2 linked regions of the Azotobacter salinestris genome follow. The protein of the gene in region 1 interacts with the protein of each later gene in a pairwise test. Links are inferred from orthologs where the notes say so. Each region holds a gene or a part of one and is shown in the gene's direction. Other genes may lie near its edges.

The links.
Region 2: the proteins of GCU53_RS18200 (region 1) and tusA interact in binary tests that used the Escherichia coli proteins (3 or more experiments, as listed by UniProt). The link is inferred for Azotobacter salinestris from one-to-one orthologs.

What each region holds. Positions count from the first base shown.
Region 1 is NZ_CP045302.1:3,878,839-3,883,281, forward strand. The notes cover bases 1,442-4,393. They hold GCU53_RS18200 (IscS subfamily cysteine desulfurase), read left to right. Parts: upstream 1,442-2,286; coding sequence 2,287-3,501; downstream 3,502-4,393. Other genes in these bases: cysE (serine O-acetyltransferase), read left to right, coding at 1,442-1,633; iscR (Fe-S cluster assembly transcriptional regulator IscR), read left to right, coding at 1,763-2,257; iscU (Fe-S cluster assembly scaffold IscU), read left to right, coding at 3,544-3,930; iscA (iron-sulfur cluster assembly protein IscA), read left to right, coding at 3,958-4,281; hscB (co-chaperone HscB), read left to right, coding at 4,291-4,393. Also shown: tRNA (cytosine(32)/uridine(32)-2'-O)-methyltransferase TrmJ, read left to right, coding at 81-857; more of cysE, read left to right, coding at 857-1,441; more of hscB, read left to right, coding at 4,394-4,443. UniProt on the Escherichia coli protein: Master enzyme that delivers sulfur to a number of partners involved in Fe-S cluster assembly, tRNA modification or cofactor biosynthesis. Catalyzes the removal of elemental sulfur from cysteine to produce alanine.
Region 2 is NZ_CP045302.1:4,509,545-4,525,896, forward strand. Bases 8,017-10,885 are described here. They hold tusA (sulfurtransferase TusA), read left to right. Parts: upstream 8,017-9,256; coding sequence 9,257-9,514; downstream 9,515-10,885. Other genes in these bases: rlmM (23S rRNA (cytidine(2498)-2'-O)-methyltransferase RlmM), read left to right, coding at 8,143-9,204; GCU53_RS21290 (ComEA family DNA-binding protein), read left to right, coding at 9,685-10,035; GCU53_RS21300 (amino acid aminotransferase), read right to left, coding at 10,358-10,885. Also shown: ccoP (cytochrome-c oxidase, cbb3-type subunit III), read right to left, coding at 1-827; GCU53_RS21250 (cbb3-type cytochrome oxidase subunit 3), read right to left, coding at 833-1,018; ccoO (cytochrome-c oxidase, cbb3-type subunit II), read right to left, coding at 1,025-1,633; ccoN (cytochrome-c oxidase, cbb3-type subunit I), read right to left, coding at 1,633-3,072; GCU53_RS21265 (alpha/beta family hydrolase), read left to right, coding at 3,440-4,141; aconitate hydratase AcnA, read right to left, coding at 5,276-7,963; more of GCU53_RS21300, read right to left, coding at 10,886-11,554; excinuclease ABC subunit UvrB, read left to right, coding at 11,846-13,855; gltX (glutamate--tRNA ligase), read left to right, coding at 13,967-15,448; GCU53_RS21315 (mechanosensitive ion channel family protein), read left to right, coding at 15,732-16,352. UniProt on the Escherichia coli protein: Sulfur carrier protein involved in sulfur trafficking in the cell. Part of a sulfur-relay system required for 2-thiolation during synthesis of 2-thiouridine of the modified wobble base 5-methylaminomethyl-2-thiouridine (mnm(5)s(2)U) in tRNA.

The sequences.
Region 1 (4,443 bases):
AGTGGTCGGGGTCGCGTGGCGTTCGCCATCCGGCTTCTGTAAGATTCCAGCCCCTTTGGCCGTGTAGCGTTGTGGAGCTGGTGTTGCTGCAGAACATTCGCGTTGTCCTGGTGAATACCAGTCATCCCGGCAATATCGGAGGGGCGGCCCGCGCCATGAAGAACATGGGCCTGAGCCGCCTCTATCTGGTCGATCCCGAGGACTTTCCGAGCAGCGAGGCGGTTGCCCGGGCCTCCGGCGCCACCGACATCCTGGAGAGTGCACAGGTAGTCGCCAGCCTGGAGGAGGCATTGGTCGGCTGCAGCCTGGCGCTCGGCACCAGCGCCCGCGACCGGCGCATCCCCTGGCCGCTGCTGGATCCGCGCGAATGCGCCACCACCTGTCTGGAGCAGGCCGGGCAGGGGGCCGAGGTGGCGCTGGTATTCGGCCGCGAATACGCCGGGCTGACCAACGAGGAACTGCAGCGTTGCCAGTTCCATGTGCACATTCCCTCGGATCCTTCGTTCAGTTCGCTGAATCTGGCGGCGGCGGTCCAGGTGCTCGCCTATGAGGTGCGCATGGCCTGGCTGGCGGCCGAGGGGCTGCCGAGCAAGCAGGAAAAGCTGGAAACCACGGCGATGCTCAATGCCCAGCCGGTCACCATGGACGAGCTGGAGCTGTTCTACGGGCACCTGGAAAGTACCCTGGTGGAGATCGGCTTCCTCGATCCGGAAAAGCCGCGCCATCTGATGTCACGCCTGCGCCGCCTGTACGGGCGCAGCGGGATCAGCAAGTTGGAAATGAATATCCTGCGCGGCATCCTGACGGAAACCCAGAAGGCGGCCCGTGGCGAGGCCCATACGCGGAGAAAGCAGTGATGTTCGAACGCATGCAAGAAGATATCCGGAGCGTTTTCCGGCGCGACCCTGCCGCGCGCAACACCCTCGAGGTGCTGATCTGCTATCCGGGGCTGCATGCGGTATGGCTGCATCGCCTGGCGCACGGGCTGTGGTGCGGCGACTGGAAGCTGCTGGCGCGGCTGGTCTCGCATCTGGGGCGCTGGCTGACCGGTATCGAGATCCATCCGGGCGCGCGAGTCGGCCGGCGCCTGTTCATCGACCACGGCATGGGCGTGGTGATCGGCGAGACGGCCGAGATCGGCGACGACGTCACCCTCTACCACGGAGTGACCCTCGGCGGCACCAGCTGGGACAAGGGCAAGCGCCATCCGACCCTGGAAGATGGCGTGATCGTCGGAGCCGGGGCGAAGATTCTCGGCCCCTTCACCGTCGGGGCTGGCGCCAAGATCGGCTCCAATGCGGTGGTGACCCGGGCGGTGCCGGCCGGCGCCACGGCGGTGGGAATACCCGGGCGCATCGTCGTCAGGTCGGACGACGAGCAGGAGGCCAGACGCCAGGCGCTCGCCGAGAAATACGGCTTCGATGCCTACGCTCTCGGCCAGAGCATGCCGGACCCGGTGGCGCACGCCATCGGCCAACTGCTCGATCACCTGCAGGCCGTCGACGAGCGACTCGAGGGCATGTGCCAGGCGCTCAAGGCCCTGGGCAGCGATTATCACGCCAAGGAGCTGCCGGCGCTGCGCGAGGAGGATTTCGCCGGGGTCAAGGAAGAGGACGGCAAGCCTCCGGTCTGAGGTTTCGTGGTCCGCCTCGGGCAAAAGGTCGGGCGATACAATTCCGAGTAAATTACAGGGATTAATAGTTGATACTATTGGTCGGGTATTGCATACTTGATGCAAATCAGCGATTCCCTGGTATCGACCATGAGACTGACAACCAAAGGCCGGTATGCCGTTACGGCCATGCTCGATCTGGCATTGCATGCCCAGAACGGCCCCGTCTCCCTTGCCGACATCTCCGAGCGCCAGGGGATTTCCCTTTCCTATCTGGAGCAGCTGTTCGCCAAGTTGCGGCGTAATAGTCTGGTGACCAGCGTCCGTGGTCCCGGTGGCGGCTACCAGTTGTCCCGCGGCATGGCCGACATCCAGGTGGCCGAAGTCATTGACGCGGTCAACGAGTCGGTGGACGTGACCCGCTGCCAGGGCGACCGTGGCTGCCATTCGGGAGAGGTCTGTCTGACCCATTACCTCTGGTGCGATCTCAGCCACCAGATCCACGAGTTTCTCAGCGGCATCAGCCTGGCCGATCTGGTCGCCCGCAGCGACGTCCAGGATCTTGCCCGCTTGCAGGATCGGCGCCAGGGCGGCGGTTGTCCGCTGCCGTATGCCGGAAAGATCGAAGCATCCGCCATCGAATGAGCCGGATGCTAGCCCGACAGGAGAGCCCCATGAAGTTGCCGATTTACCTGGATTATTCCGCCACCACTCCGGTCGACCCGCGGGTGGCGCAGAAGATGTGCGAGTGCCTGACCATGGACGGCAATTTCGGCAATCCGGCCTCGCGTTCCCACGTCTTCGGCTGGAAGGCCGAGGAAGCGGTGGAGAACGCCCGTCGGCAGGTGGCGGAGCTGGTCAATGCCGATCCGCGGGAGATCGTCTGGACCTCCGGTGCCACCGAGTCCGACAACCTGGCGATCAAGGGTGTCGCGCACTTCTACGCGAGCAAGGGCAAGCATATCGTCACCTCGAAGATCGAGCACAAGGCGGTGCTGGACACCACCCGCCAGCTCGAGCGCGAGGGCTTCGAGGTAACCTATCTCGAGCCTGGCGAGGACGGCCTGATCACCCCGGCGATGGTCGAGGCGGCGCTGCGCGATGACACCATTCTGGTCTCGGTGATGCACGTCAACAACGAGATCGGCACCGTCAACGACATCGCCACCATCGGCGAGCTGACCCGCGCGCGCGGCGTGCTGTATCACGTGGATGCGGCGCAGTCGACCGGCAAGGTGGCCATCGACCTGGAGAACATGAAGGTCGACCTGATGTCCTTCTCCGCCCACAAGACCTACGGTCCCAAGGGCATCGGTGCGCTCTACGTGCGCCGCAAGCCGCGCGTGCGCCTGGAGGCGCAGATGCATGGTGGCGGTCATGAGCGCGGCATGCGCTCGGGCACCCTGGCGACCCACCAGATCGTCGGCATGGGTGAGGCCTTTCGCATCGCCCGGGAAGAGATGGCTACGGAAAGCCGGCGCATTGCCGGACTCAGCCAGCGCTTCCACGAGCAGGTCAGCACCCTCGAGGAGGTCTACCTGAACGGCAGCGCCACGGCGCGGGTGCCACACAACCTCAACCTCAGCTTCAACTATGTGGAAGGCGAATCGCTGATCATGGCGCTCAAGGACCTCGCGGTTTCCTCGGGCTCGGCCTGCACCTCGGCGTCCCTGGAGCCGTCCTACGTGCTGCGCGCCCTGGGACGCAACGACGAGCTGGCGCACAGCTCGATCCGTTTCACCTTCGGTCGCTTCACCACCGAAGAGGACGTCGACTACGCCGCGCGGAAGGTTTGTGAGGCGGTCAGCAAGCTGCGCGAGCTGTCGCCGCTCTGGGACATGTACAAGGAGGGGGTCGATCTGTCCAAGGTCGAGTGGCAGGCCCACTGATTCCTTTCCCGAAATTGCCCGTGATTAACGAGGTATTGCACCATGGCTTACAGTGATAAGGTCATCGACCACTACGAAAACCCGCGCAATGTCGGCAAGCTCGACGCGCAAGATCCTGACGTCGGCACCGGCATGGTCGGCGCCCCGGCCTGCGGCGACGTGATGCGCCTGCAGATCAAGGTCAACGAGCAGGGCATCATCGAGGACGCCAAGTTCAAGACCTATGGTTGCGGCTCGGCCATCGCCTCCAGCTCCCTGGCCACCGAGTGGATGAAGGGCAAGACCCTGGACGAGGCGGAAACCATCAGGAACACCCAGATCGCCGAAGAGCTGGCGTTGCCGCCGGTCAAGATCCACTGCTCCGTGCTGGCAGAGGATGCCATCAAGGCCGCCGTGCGCGACTACAAGCACAAGAAGGGCCTGGTTTAAACCACGCTGACGAGTTAAGGAGTTGCAATGGCCATCACCATGACCGAAGCCGCCGCCCACCATGTCCGCCGCTCCCTCGAAGGGCGCGGCAAGGGCGAGGGCATCCGCCTGGGCGTCCGCACGAGCGGCTGTTCGGGCCTGGCCTACGTGCTGGAGTTCGTCGACGAGGTGGCTGGCGAGGATCAGGTGTTCGAGAGTCACGGCGTCAAGGTGATCATCGACCCCAAGAGCCTGGTCTACCTGGACGGCACCGAGCTGGACTTCGTCCGCGAAGGGCTCAACGAGGGCTTCAAGTTCAACAACCCGAACGTGCGTGGCGAGTGCGGCTGCGGCGAAAGCTTCAACACCTGAGGCGGCTGCATGGGTAGTAGCGGCAGTCATTTCGCCCTGTTCGACCTCGAGCCGGATTTTCGCCTCGACCTGGAGCGGCTCGCGGCGCGCTACCGCGAACTGGTGCGCCGGGTGCATCCCGACCGCTTCGCCGGTGCCCCCGAGCGTGAGCAGCGCCTGGCG
Region 2 (16,352 bases), 640 kb from region 1 along the record:
TTGCCATTGCGCCCATGGCGCAGGGTCTGCTGAACCTGGGCGAAGCTGGATCCGTAGAGCCATACGCGGTCGGTCAGGTTGGGCGCGCCCATGGCCTGAACGCCCTTGCCCTCGGGGCCATGGCAGACCACACAGTTGGCCTGGAAGATCTTCTGGCCTTCGGCCAGGTTGACTTCGACGCCTTCCGGAGCCTTGAGACTGGCGAGGCTGCGTACATAGGCGGCAGTGTTCTTGATGCCTTCCTCGCCGATCACGTCCTTCCAGGCCGGCATGGCTGCCTTGCGGCCTTCCATGATGCTGGTCTTGATGGTTTCCGGCTCGCCGCCATACAGCCAGTCGTGGTCCGTCAGGTTGGGAAAGCCGTAGGCGCCCTTGGCGTCGGAGCCATGGCACACGGAGCAGTTGGAGGCAAAGATGCGGCCGCCCATCTTCAGGGCCTGATCCTGTTTGGCAACTTCCTCGATCGGCATGGCGGCGTATTTCTGGAACAGCGGGCCGTACTGGTCGTCGGCCTTGGCCATTTCCTTCTGGTACTGGTTGGCGCCGGTCCAGCCTTCTTCATAGCCAGGCAGCACGCCTTTCCAGTTGCCCAGACCCGGATAGAGGATCAGATAGCCGACCGCGAAGATCACGGTGCCGAGGAACAGCCAGAACCACCACTTGGGCAGCGGGTTGTCATATTCCTCGATCCCATCGAAGGAGTGCCCCATGGTCTGGTCGGTGCTGCCCTTGCGTTCGCCCTTGCGGGTCGCGAAAAGCAGCCAGGTAACGGCGACGATGGTCCCGAGGGTCAGCAGGGTGATGTACGAACTCCAGAATGAAGTCAATGAAGTCATTCGTTCTTGCTCCTAGAAGCTTTGTCGTCACGCTTCTCGGATTCGGGCTCGTCGGCGAAGGGCAGGTTGGCGGCTTCGTCAAAGCTCTTTTTGCGTTTGCTGCTGAAGACCCAGATCAGCATTCCCACGAAGGCGATCAGCACCAGAGCGGTGCCCAGTCCGCGAAGAGTCCCGATATCCATGATGCGTTACCGTTTGGTTTTGATGGAGGTGCCGAGAACCTGGAGATAGGCCACCAGAGCATCCATTTCGGTCTTGCCCTTGACCGACTCCCGGGCACCGGCGATGTCCTTGTCGGTGTAGGGCACGCCGAGGGTGCGCATGGCTTCCATCTTGTCGGCCGTCTTCTCGCCGGTCAGCTTGTTCTCGACCAGCCAGGGATAGGCGGGCATCTTTGATTCCGGCACCACGTTGCGCGGGTTATAAAGGTGCGCGCGGTGCCAGTCGTCGGAGTAGCGGCCGCCTACGCGGGCCAGATCGGGACCGGTGCGCTTGGAGCCCCACAGGAACGGATGGTCCCAGACGCTCTCGCCGGCAACCGAGTAGTGACCATAACGCTCGGTTTCGGCACGGAACGGGCGAACCATCTGCGAGTGGCAGCTGACGCAGCCCTCCTTGATGTAGATGTCGCGTCCCTCCAGTTGCAGGGCGGTATAGGGCTTCATGCCCTCTACCGGCTCGTTGACGACGTCCTGGAAGAACAGCGGAACGATCTGGGTCAGGCCGCCGATACTGACGGCGGCGACCATGAACAGGCCCAGCAGGCCGATGTTCTTTTCGAGTACTTCGTGCTTCATTAGTGGGCAACCTCGACGATTCGGGCGGCAGCTTCGTATTCAGTCGATTTGGCGACACGCACGGTACGCCAGGTGTTGTAGGCCATCAGCAGCATGCCGACGACGAAGAAGGCGCCGCCGATCATCCGCACGATGAAGCCGGGGTGGCTGGCTTCCAGTGCCTCGACAAAGGAGTAGGTCAGAGTGCCGTCCTGGTTCACCGCGCGCCACATCAGGCCCTGGGTGATGCCGTTGACCCACATGGAGGCGATGTACAGCACGGTACCGATGGTGGCCAGCCAGAAGTGGGCGTTGATCAGGTCGACGCTGTGCATCTGCTCGCGACCGAAGACCTTCGGAATCAGGTGATACAGCGAGCCGATGGACACCATGGCTACCCAGCCGAGGGCGCCGGCATGAACGTGGCCGATGGTCCAGTCGGTGTAGTGGGACAGGGCGTTGACGGTCTTGATCGCCATCATCGGGCCTTCGAAGGTGGACATGCCGTAGAAGGCCAGGGAAACTACCAGGAAGCGCAGGATCGGGTCGTTGCGCAGCTTATGCCAGGCACCCGACAGGGTCATCATGCCGTTGATCATGCCGCCCCAGCTCGGAGCCAGCAGGATGACCGACATCACCATGCCGAGCGACTGTGCCCAGTCCGGCAGCGCGGTGTAGTGCAGGTGGTGCGGGCCGGCCCAGATGTAGAGGGTGATCAGGGCCCAGAAGTGGACGATGGACAGGCGATAGGAGTAGACCGGACGCTCGGCCTGCTTGGGCACGAAGTAGTACATCATGCCGAGGAAGCCGGTGGTCAGGAAGAAGCCCACGGCGTTGTGGCCGTACCACCACTGGACCATGGCATCGGTCGCGCCGGAATAGAGGGAGTAGGACTTGAACCAGGAAACCGGCAGCTCCATGTTGTTGACGATGTGCAACATGGCGGTGACGAGAATGAACGCTCCGTAGAACCAGTTGCCTACATAGATGTGCTTGGTCTTGCGCTTGATGACGGTGCCGAAGAAAACGATCGCGTAGGTGACCCAGACCACGGCGATCAGGATGTCGATCGGCCACTCCAGCTCGGCGTACTCCTTGCTGCTGGTTACGCCCAGCGGCAGAGTAATGACGGCCAGCACGATCACGGCCTGCCAGCCCCAGAAGGTGAAGGCGGCCAGGCTGTCGGAGATCAGGCGCGTGTGACAGGTGCGTTGCACCACGTAGTACGAGGTAGCGAACAGGGCGCAGCCACCGAAGGCGAAGATCACCGCGTTGGTGTGCAGCGGTCGCAGGCGACCGAAGCTGGTCCACGGCAGGTTGAGGTTCAGTTCCGGCCACACCAGCTGTGCGGCAATGAGGACCCCAAGTCCCATTCCGATGACCCCCCAGATCACCGTCATGATGGCGAACTGGCGGACCACCTTATAGTTATAAGCAGTCTGACTCGATGCTGTGCTCATGCTTAAGGTTTCCACGGTTAATGGAGGTTTTTGAAGACAAAAAACGGCGTCTGCTATGCTTGATGGAGTGAACCATGGCAATGCTCGAGCCGTCGTGATCTGCGTTAAAAAAGCCCAGCAAAAGACTCGACCCTGTTTGCGGGCAGGCCTGACCGAGGTGGTCGCCTCAAGAGGGACGCCGGGTCAATGCGCCATTGTCTCAAAATTATTTCGGAAAGTTTAGATAGCGGAAGTCCAATCAAGAGATCGGGCGGTCCGTGGTGCGAGGTCGTATCGCACTTCGAGGGGGATCTGCCCCTCTGTGGCGGGCTATGTGTCATGCTCAGGCTTCATCAGGAAAAATTGGGCGTTTCAAAGCGGGGAAAGGATGGTGAATGAGCAAGGTGTCTGTATTGACGTAGATCAATGCCCGCAGGACGCTAATGGGATTGGGCAATGGCTGTGGAACGGTCCGGCGCCGGCCGAATCGCATGCCTGCCTGGTCCTGGCTCACGGCGCCGGATCTCCGATGGACAGCGAGTTCATGACGGGGATGGCCGAGCGCCTCGCTGCCCGCGGGATTTCCGTGGTGCGCTTCGAGTTTCCCTACATGGCGGCGCAGCGGCGGGGAACTGGCAGACGCCCTCCCGATCGGCAGGCACGCTTGCTGGACTGTTGGCGCGCGATATATTCCCTGTTGCGCCGGGAGATATCCAAGCCTTTGGCGATCGGCGGCAAGTCAATGGGCGGACGCATGGCAAGTCTGCTGGCGGACGAGCTTGAGGCCCAGGCGCTTGTCTGTCTGGGTTATCCCTTTTATCCCGCAGGCAAGGCAGACAGGCCGAGAACGGCTCACCTGGCTACGCTCAGGACACCGACTCTGATTGTGCAGGGGGAGCGTGATGCCATGGGCAGCCGGGAGAGGGTCAGGGGATATTCCTTGTCTCCGGCAATATGTCTTCAGTGGTTGGCGGCAGCCGATCATGATCTGAAGCCACTCAGGGCTTCAGGTTTTACCCATGAACACCATCTCGATACTGCTGCAAATATGGTCGCAGACTTCCTGCAATCCTTCGGTCGGCATCGCTGATATCTTTTTGCTACCGTTTTATATTGCCGATATCGGTGGCATATTGCTTCGATAAATCCTGCCATTCAGTATGGCTATTTGCCGCGCAAGAAGGTGAATTGGCCTTTATTCTCGATGGGGGCTACCGTTTCGCTTGGATAGCTTGTGTCTGATTCGGCTCAATGGAGCAAATGCTGAATTTCGGGAATTGTTTGCTGGCATTTTGGTCATGTCATCGCTGATGGCGCTTGGGTTGGTTGGGGGCGAATAACCGTCCTCTGCTTGCCCATTTACATGTCATCTTGCCATATCAGTCATTGCCTGGCGGAAAGGGTAGAGATGGGGTCGTGATGTGCCAAGTAAGGGGCTGCTGCAAGCAGCCATGAGCCTGGCGGAGAGGCAAGGGACAGGTGGTTGCAGCATGCAGGTCCTTCGATAACCGCAAGGCGAAGGGAAACGGACTGCGTTACAGTTATGAATATGTGAATATTTTTAGATATATAAATATTTCTTTTTCAAATAAACAATTGCTCGAAATCAGCTTGTGCCCTTGCTCGCGCATTACATTGACCATTGTTTCGGCGCTGAGTTGCACGGGGTTGCCGGCAAGTGCGCAAGACGCATCATCGCTTGGTCTGTTTGCCGGGGCTGCTGTGGCTTGTGCGAGGGGTTGAGGGGGCGGGACCAGGGCTATGTCTCCAGCGTTCCGGTCCACTCCTTGCGGGGGTATGGAGCGAAGCTTTTCGTCTGCCAATGGTGGCAGGGCTCACTGCCGTCTGGCTCAGCCAGGCGGCATGCAAAACGATGTTCAGGAGGCGCTATGGATTGGCATTCAATCCTCAGGAAGAAGAGGGTACGCGCTGTAGTACCCATCACGGGCCTGGCCTGCTGCTGGCTGCTGCTCAATGCAGTGGCCGCGGAAGGCGGGCGCATGGCCATGAGCGAAAGCCCGGTGAGGCAGTACAAGAGTGCCGGACACGTCAGTGTCGATCTGCTCGGTGCTGGCGCCGACCGGCAATGGGCATCCTATCCGCAATGGGAGGGAGCGGCTTCCAGCGGGACCGCGGGGCAGCCGGTACAGACCTACTGTCTGAGTACCTTGGAGTCGACACTGCATCCGATTGCCCGTCTGAAGGGGAGACCTGTATGGCGCTTCTAGGTCTGCGATTCGGCAATCAGCTGTCGCAGCACGTATTGCAGAATGCCGCCGGCCTTGAAGTATTCAACCTCGTTGGCCGTGTCGATGCGGCATAGCACCGGGAAGTCGGTTCGCGATCCATCCCGGCGTTCCACCTCCACCGTCAGCGACTGGCGCGGTTTCAGCAGGCTTCCCGACAAGCCGCGAATGAACAGTTTCTCCGTGCCGTTCAGGCCTAGGCTTTGGCGCGTGGTGCCTTCGCCAAACTGCAGTGCCAGCACACCCATGCCAATCAGGTTGGAGCGGTGGATACGCTCGAAGCTCTCGGCGATCACTGCCTTCACGCCGAGCAGATTGGTGCCCTTTGCCGCCCAGTCACGACTGGAGCCGGTGCCGTATTCCTTGCCGGCGATCACCACCAGCGGCACGCCTTCAGCCTGGTAGCGCATGGCCGCATCGTAGATGGGCAGCTTTTCCCCGCCCGGTTGATGCAGGGTGTTGCCACCTTCCTCGCCAGCCAGCATCTCATTCTTGATGCGGATATTGGCAAAAGTGCCGCGCATCATCACTTCGTGGTTGCCGCGCCGCGCGCCGTAGGAGTTGAAGTCGGCCGGCTGCACGCCGAGCTGTTGCAGGTAGAGCCCGGCCGGAGAGCTGGGTTTGATGCTGCCGGCCGGGGAGATGTGGTCGGTGGTGATGGAGTCGCCGAACAGCGCCAGAATGCGTGCATTCTCGATGTCCCGGGGAGGCGCCGGGGGCTGGGCGATGTCTGCGAAGAAAGGGGGATTTCGGACATAGGTGGACCGGGCGTCCCATTGATAGGTATCTCCGGTTCCGGCCGGAATGGCCTGCCAGGCGGCATCGCCGCTGAACACGTCGGCGTAGCGCCTGCGGAACATCTCGCTGTCGATCTGGGCAACTGCCATGGCAATCTCCTCGTTGCTCGGCCAGATGTCCCGCAGATGGACCGGCTGCCCCTGGGCATCGAGGCCGAGCGGTTCGCGGGTCAGGTCGATGCGTGTGGTGCCGGCGAGGGCGAAGGCTACCACCAGGGGCGGCGAGGCCAGCCAGTTGGCCTTCACCAGAGGGTGCACACGGCCCTCGAAGTTGCGGTTGCCGGACAGCACCGAGGAGACGATCAGATCGTTGTCGGTGATCGTTTGGCCAACGGGGTCCGGCAGGGGGCCGGAATTGCCGATGCAGGTGGTGCAGCCGTAGCCGACCAGGTTGAAGCCGAGCCGGTCGAGATAGGGCGTGAGACCAGCCTTTGCCAGATAGTCGGTGACCACCTTGGAGCCTGGCGCCAGGGAAGTCTTCACCCAGGGCTGGCACTTGAGGCCGCGCTCGACGGCCTTCTTCGCCAGCAACCCGGCGGCCATCAGTACGCTGGGATTGGATGTGTTGGTGCAGGAGGTGATGGCGGCGATCACCACGTCGCCGTGATGCAGGCTGCAGCTGCCATCGCCGACCGGAAAGGCCTTGTCGAGTTCGGCCTTGCGTCCGCCGAGGTCCAGCAGCAGGTCGAACTGGGTACCGATGTCTTCCAGGGCAACCCGGTCCTGCGGGCGCTTGGGACCGGCCAAAGACGGGCGGACCTCGCCCAGGTCGAGTGCCAGGGTGGTGGTGAAGGCGGGCTCCGGAGCCTCGACGTCGTGCCACAGCCCCTGGGCCCTGCAGTAGGCCTCCACCAGGGCGATGCGCCGCTCGTCACGGCCGCTCAGGCGCAGGTAGTCGAGGGTCACCCGGTCGACCGGGAAGAAGCCGCAGGTCGCGCCATACTCCGGGGCCATGTTGGCGATGGTGGCCCGATCGGCCAGCGGCAGATTGTCCAGACCGGGGCCGTAGAACTCGACGAACCTGCCGACAACCCCGTGCTTGCGCAGGATCTGCGTGACGGTGAGCACCAGGTCGGTGGCGGTCACGCCTTCGTTCAACTGGCCGTTGAGGCGAAAACCGACCACCTCGGGGATCAGCATCGAGACCGGCTGGCCAAGCATCGCCGCCTCCGCCTCGATCCCGCCGACGCCCCAGCCGAGCACGCCGAGGCCGTTGATCATGGTGGTGTGCGAGTCGGTGCCGACCAGGGTGTCCGGGTAGGCCCAGAGTTCGCCGTTCTCCTCGCGGGTCCAGGCCACCTGGGCCAGGTATTCCAGATTGACCTGATGGCAGATGCCGGTGCCCGGCGGTACCACGCGGAAGTTGGCGAAAGCCTGCTGTCCCCAGCGCAGGAAGGCGTAGCGCTCGCCGTTGCGCTCCATTTCCAGGGCGACATTGTCGGTGAAGGCGCTCGGGTCGGCGAAGCGGTCGACCATCACCGAATGGTCGATCACCAGGTCGACCGGGGAGAGCGGATTGATCCGCTGCGGATCGGCGCCGGCCTGCGCTACGGCGTCGCGCATGGCGGCCAGGTCGACCACCGCGGGCACGCCGGTGAAGTCCTGCATCAGCACCCGCGCCGGGCGGAAGGCGATCTCTCGCGTGGAGCTGCGCGTCTCGAGCCAGCCGGCCAGCGCGGCGAGATCGTCGGCGCGCACGCTGACGCCGTCTTCCCAGCGCAGCAGGTTCTCCAGCAGCACCTTGAGCGAAATCGGCAGGCGACTGATGTCGCCCAGGCGCTTCGCCGCCTCCGGCAGGCTGAAGTAATGATAGGTCTGGCCATCTATCTCGAGGCTGCGTCGGCAGTTCAGGCTATCCAGGGAAGGCATCGGGGGGTTCTCCGGGAATGTTCGGCGGGGCAGGCTTCTTGATGGACTAGTGTTCCAAGCTAGTCCCGCCGGCCGGGACGTGCCAGTCGAGGGGATTGCCGGGAAGGCCTACCGCCGTCGAATTGGCTATCATGCGCGGCCCTGAAGGCGATCGGATGTCTCGAGGAAAAATACCGACCATGAACAGCCTGTTGTTGCATTGCCGTCCCGGTTTCGAAGGCGAGGTCTGCGCCGAGATCGGCGAACATGCCGGGCGCCTGAATGTGGCCGGCTATGCCAGGGCCAGGCCAAACAGTGCCTATGCCGAGTTCGTCTGCAGCGAGCCGGGCGGTGCCGAGCGGCTGATGCGCGAGTTGCGCTTCGCCGCGCTGATCTTTCCCCGCCAGTGGGCGCGTGGTGGTTTCGTCGAGCTGCCCGAGAGCGATCGTATCGGCGTTCTGCTCGAGCATCTGGCCGACTACCCAGTCTGCGGCAGCCTCTGGCTGGAGGTGCTGGACACCAACGAAGGCAAGGAGTTGTCGACCTTCTGCCGCAAGTTCGAGGTGCCGCTGCGCAAGGCGCTGGGCAAAGCCGGCAGACTGCTGGACGATCCACGCGGGCCGCGCCTGCTGCTGACCTTCAGAAGCGGCCGCGAGGTCTTTCTCGGACTGGCCGAGCCGGTCAACTCGTCAGCCTGGCCGATGGGCATCCCGCGCCTCAAGTTCCCCCGCGAGGCGCCGAGCCGTTCGACCCTCAAGCTGGAAGAGGCCTGGCATCAATTCATTCCGCGCGAGGCATGGGACCTGCGCCTCGCACCGGGGATGACCGCCGTGGACCTCGGTGCCGCGCCCGGTGGCTGGACCTGGCAATTGGTCAACCGGCACATGAAGGTGATGGCGGTGGACAACGGGCCTATGGCGCAGAGCCTGATGGATTCCGGGCTGGTCGAGCACGTGCGTGCCGATGGCTTCGTCTTCCGGCCGCGCCGGCCGGTCGACTGGATGGTCTGCGACATCGTCGAGAAGCCCGCCCGCACGGCCGCCCTGATCGAGACCTGGCTCGGCGAGGGACTCTGCCGCGAGGCGGTGGTCAACCTCAAGCTGCCGATGAAGCAGCGCTACGCCGAAGTACGCCGCCTGCTCGAGCGCATCGGCGATGGTCTGGCCGCGCGTGGCGTGAAGACGTCCATCGCCTGCCGCCAGCTCTACCACGACCGCGAGGAAGTGACCTGCCATCTGCGCCGGCTGCAGGCCCCGGCGTGACCCGGGGCGCTGCTTCGGCGACAATGTCCCTACCGGTTTTCTGGAGTTAGCCATGTCCCAGCCCGATCCCGCCAGCCTGGCCGTCGACGCGATTCTCGATGCCACCGGCCTCAACTGCCCCGAGCCGGTGATGCTGCTGCACAACAAGGTCCGCGACCTGACAGCCGGCGGTCTGCTCAAGGTGATCGCCACCGATCCCTCGACCCGTCGCGACATCCCCAAGTTCTGCATCTTCCTCGGCCATGAGTTGCTCGGGCAGCAGGAGGAGGGCGGAACATACCTGTACTGGATCCGCAAGAAGGTGGAATAGGCGGCATGCCGGGCGTGCCAGATCGTCCGCAAAAGTCCGGCATCCATTCGCCAGTTCTGTGCATCCGTTGCGGATTCCGCAATGTGCCGGGTCGATGTGCCCGGGGTGTCCGCTATCGTGGCGATGCGTGGTCATGGAACCCCGCGCTTAACGACACAAGGAGTGCACCCATGCGCAAGAACCCGTTTTCCTCCCTCCTGCTGGCTCTGCTGGCCAGCGCATCCGTCGCTGTCTCGGCAGCCGAAGCGCCCAAGGCCGAAGCCGCCAAGCCGGCCGTGACCCAGCCTGCGCAGCCCGCCCAGGTTGTCCAGGCGACTGCCGCGGCCAAGGTCGATCTCAACACCGCCGATGCGGCAACGCTCGAGCGCGAGTTGCAGGGCATCGGTCCCGCCAAGGCCCAGGCCATCGTCGACTATCGCCAGGCTCATGGCTCGTTCGCCTCGGTGGACGAGCTGCTGGAGGTCAAGGGAATCGGCGCTGCGACACTGGAAAAGAACCGTGCTCGCTTGAGCGCCAACTGATTCCAGTGCAGTAGTCGGGCCGGTCTCGTGACCGGCCTTTTCATGAAGGGGAGCCATCGGTCCGATTCGTCGCAAGCGAGTTGCAGCCGATCCCGAGGGGAGTTGACTTTCCTTTCTCTATCAGTAGGATACGCACCGTTGTTCCGCGATAGCTCAGTCGGTAGAGCAAGTGACTGTTAATCACTGGGTCCCTGGTTCGAGTCCAGGTCGCGGAGCCAGATCGCAAAAGGCCTGATCGCAAGATCAGGCCTTTTTGCTTTTCTGCAGCGTCGCTCCTTCGTCCCGGCGGCTCTCGCATGGAGAGTCCGCCGGGCGGGCAGGATCAGAGCACCTGGGCGATGGCCTGGGTGACGCTGGCGATGTTGCGCTGGTTCAGGGCGGCGACGCAGATGCGGCCGGTGGCGACGGCATAGATGCCGAACTCGTTGCGCAGACGCTCCACCTGCTCGGCGCTGAGGCCGGAGTAGGAGAACATGCCGCGCTGCTGGGCGACGAAGGCGAAGTCGCGCCTGGCGCCCTGGGCAGCCAGCTGCTCGACCATGGCCTGGCGCATGCTCTGGATGCGTCCGCGCATCTCGGCCAGTTCGCTTTCCCACAGGGCGCGCAGTTCCGGGCTGTTGAGCACGCCGGACACCACGCTGGCGCCATGGGTCGGCGGGTTCGAGTAGTTGGTGCGGATCACCCGCTTGATCTGCGACAGCACGCGCGCGGCCTCGTCCTTCGAGGCGGTGACGATGGACAGGGCGCCGACGCGCTCGCCGTAGAGGGAGAAGGACTTGGAGAAGGAGCTGGAGACGAAGAACTGCAGGTCCGATTCGGAGAACAGGCGTACCGCGGCGGCGTCCTCCTCGATGCCGTCGCCGAAGCCCTGATAGGCGATGTCGAGGAAGGGCACGTGGCCGCGCTCGCGGATCGCTTCCAGCACCTGCTTCCAGTCGTCGGCGGACAGATCGACGCCGGTCGGGTTGTGGCAGCAGGCGTGCAGCAGCACGATGGAGCCGGCCGGCAGGGCCTTGATGTCCTCGAGCATGCCGGCGCGGTTCAGGCCGTGGCTGGCGGCGTCGTAGTAACGGTAGCTCTGCACGCGGAAGCCGGCGGACTCGAACAGGGCGCGGTGGTTCTCCCAGCTCGGGTCGCTGATGGCGACCACGGCGTCCGGCCGCAGGCGCTTGAGGAAGTCGGCGCCGACCTTCAGCGCGCCGGTGCCGCCCAGAGCCTGTGCGGTGACCACACGGCCATCGGCGAGCAGGGCGGCGTCGTTGCCGAACAGCAGCTTCTGCACGGCCTGGTCGTAGGCGCCGATGCCCTCGATCGGCAGGTAGCCGCGTGGCGCATGGGCGGCGATGCGAGCCTTCTCGGCTTCCTCGACGGCGCGCAGCAGGGGAATTCGACCCTCTTCGTTGTAGTAGACGCCGACACCGAGGTTGACCTTGGTCGGACGGGTATCGGCATTGAATGCTTCGGTGAGGCCAAGGATCGGGTCACGCGGTGCCATTTCTACGGCAGAGAACAAGCTCATGGTCGAGGTGCTCGAAGAAGAAGAGGGTGGAGGGCCAGGCTACTACCCCCACGCAGGCGGACGGGCCATCGACCGGAGAGGGGCGACGGTATGCGCAGGGGGCATGCAGAATCGGGGCGTTAGTATAGCGGCCACGTCCGATGCCTGCGATATGCTGTTTCAGGGTTTTGTGTCAACCATATGTCGAAGGCGGCCCCGCCGGCCGGTGCTCGAAGGCTCCTGCCGGACGCATGCCGGCTGCCTGCAGTTTCCCGGCGAAGTTGTCCGCCGGCACCATCGAGAGAGGTTCCCATGTCCGAATTCCAGCTGGTGACCCGTTTCCAGCCCGCCGGCGACCAGCCCGAGGCCATCCGTCGGATGGTCGAGGGGCTGGAGGCCGGGTTGTCGCACCAGACCCTGCTCGGGGTGACCGGCTCCGGCAAGACCTTCAGCATCGCCAGCGTGATCGCCCGGGTGCAGCGCCCGACCCTGGTGCTGGCGCCCAACAAGACCCTGGCGGCGCAGCTCTACGGCGAGTTCAAGAGCTTCTTCCCGCACAACGCGGTGGAATACTTCGTCTCCTACTACGACTACTACCAGCCGGAAGCCTATGTGCCGTCCTCCGACACCTACATCGAGAAGGACGCCTCGATCAACGACCACATCGAACAGATGCGCCTGTCGGCGACCAAGGCGTTGCTGGAGCGGCCGGACGCGATCATCGTCGCCACCGTCTCGTCGATCTACGGCCTGGGCGATCCGGCCAGCTACCTGAAGATGGTGCTGCACATCGACCGCGGCGACAGACTCGACCAGCGCGCCCTGCTGCGTCGCCTGGCCGAGCTGCAGTACACCCGCAACGACATGGATTTCGCGCGCGCCACCTTCCGCGTGCGCGGCGACGTGATCGATATCTTCCCGGCCGAATCCGAGCTGGAAGCGATCCGCATCGAGCTGTTCGACGACGAGGTGGAGAGCCTGGCCGCCTTCGATCCCTTGACCGGCGAGGTGATCCGCAAGCTGCCGCGCTTCACCTTCTATCCCAAGAGCCACTACGTCACCCCGCGGGAAACGCTGCTGGAGGCGGTGGAGCAGATCAAGGCCGAACTCAAGGACCGCCTGGAGCATCTGCAGGGGCACGGCAAGCTGGTGGAGGCGCAGCGCCTGGAACAGCGCACCCGCTTCGACCTGGAGATGATCCTCGAGCTGGGCTACTGCAACGGCATCGAGAACTACTCCCGCTACCTCTCCGGGCGCGCGCCGGGCGAGGCGCCGCCGACCCTCTACGACTACCTGCCGGACAACGCGCTGATGGTGATCGACGAATCCCACGTCACCGTCCCGCAGGTCGGCGCCATGTACAAGGGCGACCGCTCGCGCAAGGAAACCCTGGTGGAATACGGCTTCCGCCTGCCCTCGGCGCTGGACAACCGGCCGATGCGTTTCGACGAGTGGGAGCGCATCAGCCCGCAGACCATCTTCGTCTCGGCGACCCCCGGTCCCTACGAGGCCGAACACGCCGGACGGATCATCGAGCAGGTGGTGCGCCCCACCGGCCTGGTCGACCCCCAGCTCGAGGTGCGTCCGGCGACTACCCAGGTCGACGACCTGCTCTCCGAGATCCGCAAGCGCGTCGCCGCCGAGGAGCGCGTGCTGGTCACCACCCTGACCAAGCGCATGGCCGAGGACCTCACCGACTACCTGGGCGACCACGACGTGCGGGTGCGCTACCTGCACTCGGACATCGACACCGTGGAGCGCGTGGAGATCATCCGCGACCTGCGCAGCGGCGCCTTCGACGTGCTGGTGGGCATCAACCTGCTGCGCGAGGGGCTGGACATGCCCGAGGTGTCGCTGGTGGCGATCCTCGACGCGGACAAGGAGGGCTTCCTGCGCAGCGAACGCTCGCTGATCCAGACCATCGGCCGCGCCGCGCGCAACCTCAACGGCAAGGCGATCCTCTATGCCGACAACATCACCGGCTCGATGCAGCGCGCCATCGACGAGACCGAGCGGCGCCGGGCCAGGCAGATCGCCTTCAACGAGGCCCACGGCATCGTGCCCAGGGGCGTCAAGAAGGACATTCAGGACATCCTCGAAGGGGCCGTGGTGCCCGGCGCGCGCAGCCGCAAACGGGTGGCCAGGGCGGCGGAGGAGAGCGGCCAGTATGCCGCCGAGCTGCGTTCGCCGAGCGAGATCAACAAGCGCATCCGCCAGCTCGAGGAGAAGATGTACGCCCTGGCTCGCGACCTGGAGTTCGAGGCCGCGGCGCAGCTGCGCGACGAGATCCAGGCGCTGCGCGAAAAGCTGCTGCAGGTCTGATGCAGGAAGGCTCCAGCGTTCGGCCGCGTGCCCGGCTGGAGCCCCCGGCTTCGCCCCTGCTAACATTCGCGCCCTTCATCCTTCTGTTCGTCCCTCTGTCCGGGAGCCTGCATGACCACCGTCCGCACCCGCATCGCGCCGTCGCCCACCGGCGATCCGCACGTCGGCACCGCCTATATCGCCCTGTTCAACCTGTGCTTCGCCCGTCAGCACGGCGGCCAGTTCATCCTGCGCATCGAGGATACCGACCAGCTGCGCTCGACCCGCGAGTCGGAGCAGCAGATCTACGACGCCCTGCGCTGGCTAGGCATCGAATGGGACGAGGGCCCGGACGTCGGCGGCCCCCACGGCCCCTACCGGCAGAGCGAGCGCGGCGAGATCTATAAAAAGTACTCGGACGAGCTGGTCGCCAAGGGCCACGCCTTCCCCTGCTTCTGCAGCGCCGAGCGCCTCGACCAGGTGCGCGCGCAGCAGATGGCCAACAAGGAGACCCCGCGCTACGACGGCCACTGCATGCACCTCGCCCCGCAAGAGGCGCAGCGCCGCATCGATGCCGGCGAGTCCCACGTGATCCGCATGAAGGTGCCGAGCGAAGGCGTCTGCACGGTGCCGGACCTGCTGCGCGGCGATGTGGAGATCCCCTGGGACCGCATGGACATGCAGGTGCTGATGAAGGCCGACGGCCTGCCCACCTATTTCCTCGCCAACGTGGTCGACGACCACCTGATGGGCATCACCCACGTGCTGCGCGGCGAGGAGTGGCTGCCCTCGGCGCCCAAGCTGATCAAGCTCTACGAGTACTTCGGCTGGGAGCAGCCCAAGCTGGTGTACATGCCGCTGTTGCGCAATCCGGACAAGAGCAAGCTGTCCAAGCGCAAGAACCCCACCTCGATCACCTTCTACCAGCGCATGGGCTTTCTGCCCGAGGCGATGCTCAACTACCTGGGCCGCATGGGCTGGTCCATGCCCGACGAGCGCGAGAAGTTCACCCTGGCGGAGATGATCGAGCACTTCGACATCAATCGCGTGTCCCTCGGCGGGCCGATCTTCGACATGGAGAAGCTTTCCTGGCTGAACGGCCAGTGGCTGCGCGAGCTGCCGGTCGAGGCCTTCGCTGCCGAAGTGCACAAGTGGGCGTTCAATCCCGAGTACCTGATGCAAATCGCTCCGCACGTGCAGGGTCGGGTGGAGACCTTCAGCCAGATCGCCCCGCTGGCCGGCTTCTTCTTCGCCGGCGGCGTGCCGCTGGACGCCACGCTGTTCGAGCACAAGAGGCTCTCGCCCGACCAGGTCCGCCAGTTGCTGCAGCTGATCCTCTGGAAGCTGGAAGCCCTGCGCCAGTGGAACAAGGACAACATCACCGCGATCATCCAGAAGACCAGCGAGCACCTCGGCTACAAGCTGCGCGACGCAATGCCGCTGATCTTCCCGGCGATCACCGGCCAGGCCAGCTCGGTGTCGGTACTCGACGCCATGGAGATCCTCGGCGCCGACCTGACCCGCTTCCGCCTGCGCCAGGCCATCGAGCTGCTCGGCGGCGTGTCGAAGAAGGAGAACAAGGAGTGGGAGAAGCTGCTGGCCGAGATGCCCTGATCTTTCCCGCATGAGCGAGGCGGCGGGCTGAACCGGCCCGGCTTCCCGAGCTACGTGCCCCGAGCTACGCGCCCCGGTCTTTCCAGCAGGAGAGGCCGGGGCTTTTTGTTTGTCGCGTCAGCAGGTCACCCAGACAGCCATGGACGTCCACGGCTGTCGGCGAGGGGAACTTATCAAGGTCGTCGGTCAACGAAAAAAGACCTGCGCCTTTTTCTTTCCCTATCTGATTGCCTTGCTCGGAGGACGCCACGCAATGAATTGGACGGAGCTGAATTGGCAAGAGCTGGACTGGCAGGCAATGCTGAACGAAAGCCTCTGGACGAGCCTCGCCCTGCTGCTGGCCGTGACCCTGGCCAGCTACTGGCTGCTGCGCGGCATTCTCGGCATCGTCAGCCGCCGGATGCGGGCGCTGGCGGCGCGCGGGCGGCTCTACGGCTTCATCGCGGAAATGCTCGCGCATACCAGCCGCCTGCTGGTCTTCGCCTTCTCGCTGCTCATCGGCCTGAAGGTGGTGGAATTGTCGCCGCGCTGGGAGGACATGCTGTCCCACGGCTGGTTCATCGCCCTGGCCTTTCAGCTGGCGCTGTGGCTCGACACCGGCATCCGCCTGTGGATGGACAGCCTGGCCCACAACGGCCGGGCGCGCAATCCGGTGACCACGGCGATCATCGGCATCCTCTTCCGTATCCTGATCTGGGCGATGATGCTGCTGTCGATCCTCGCCAACCTCGGGGTGAACATCACCGCCATGGTCGCCAGCCTGGGGATCGGCGGCATCGCCATCGCCCTGGCGGTGCAGACGGTGCTCGGCGATGTCCTCGCCTCGCTGTCGATCGGCATGGACAAGCCTTTCGAGATCGGCGATTTCGTGGTGTTCGGCGAGGTGGCCGGAACCATCGAGCAC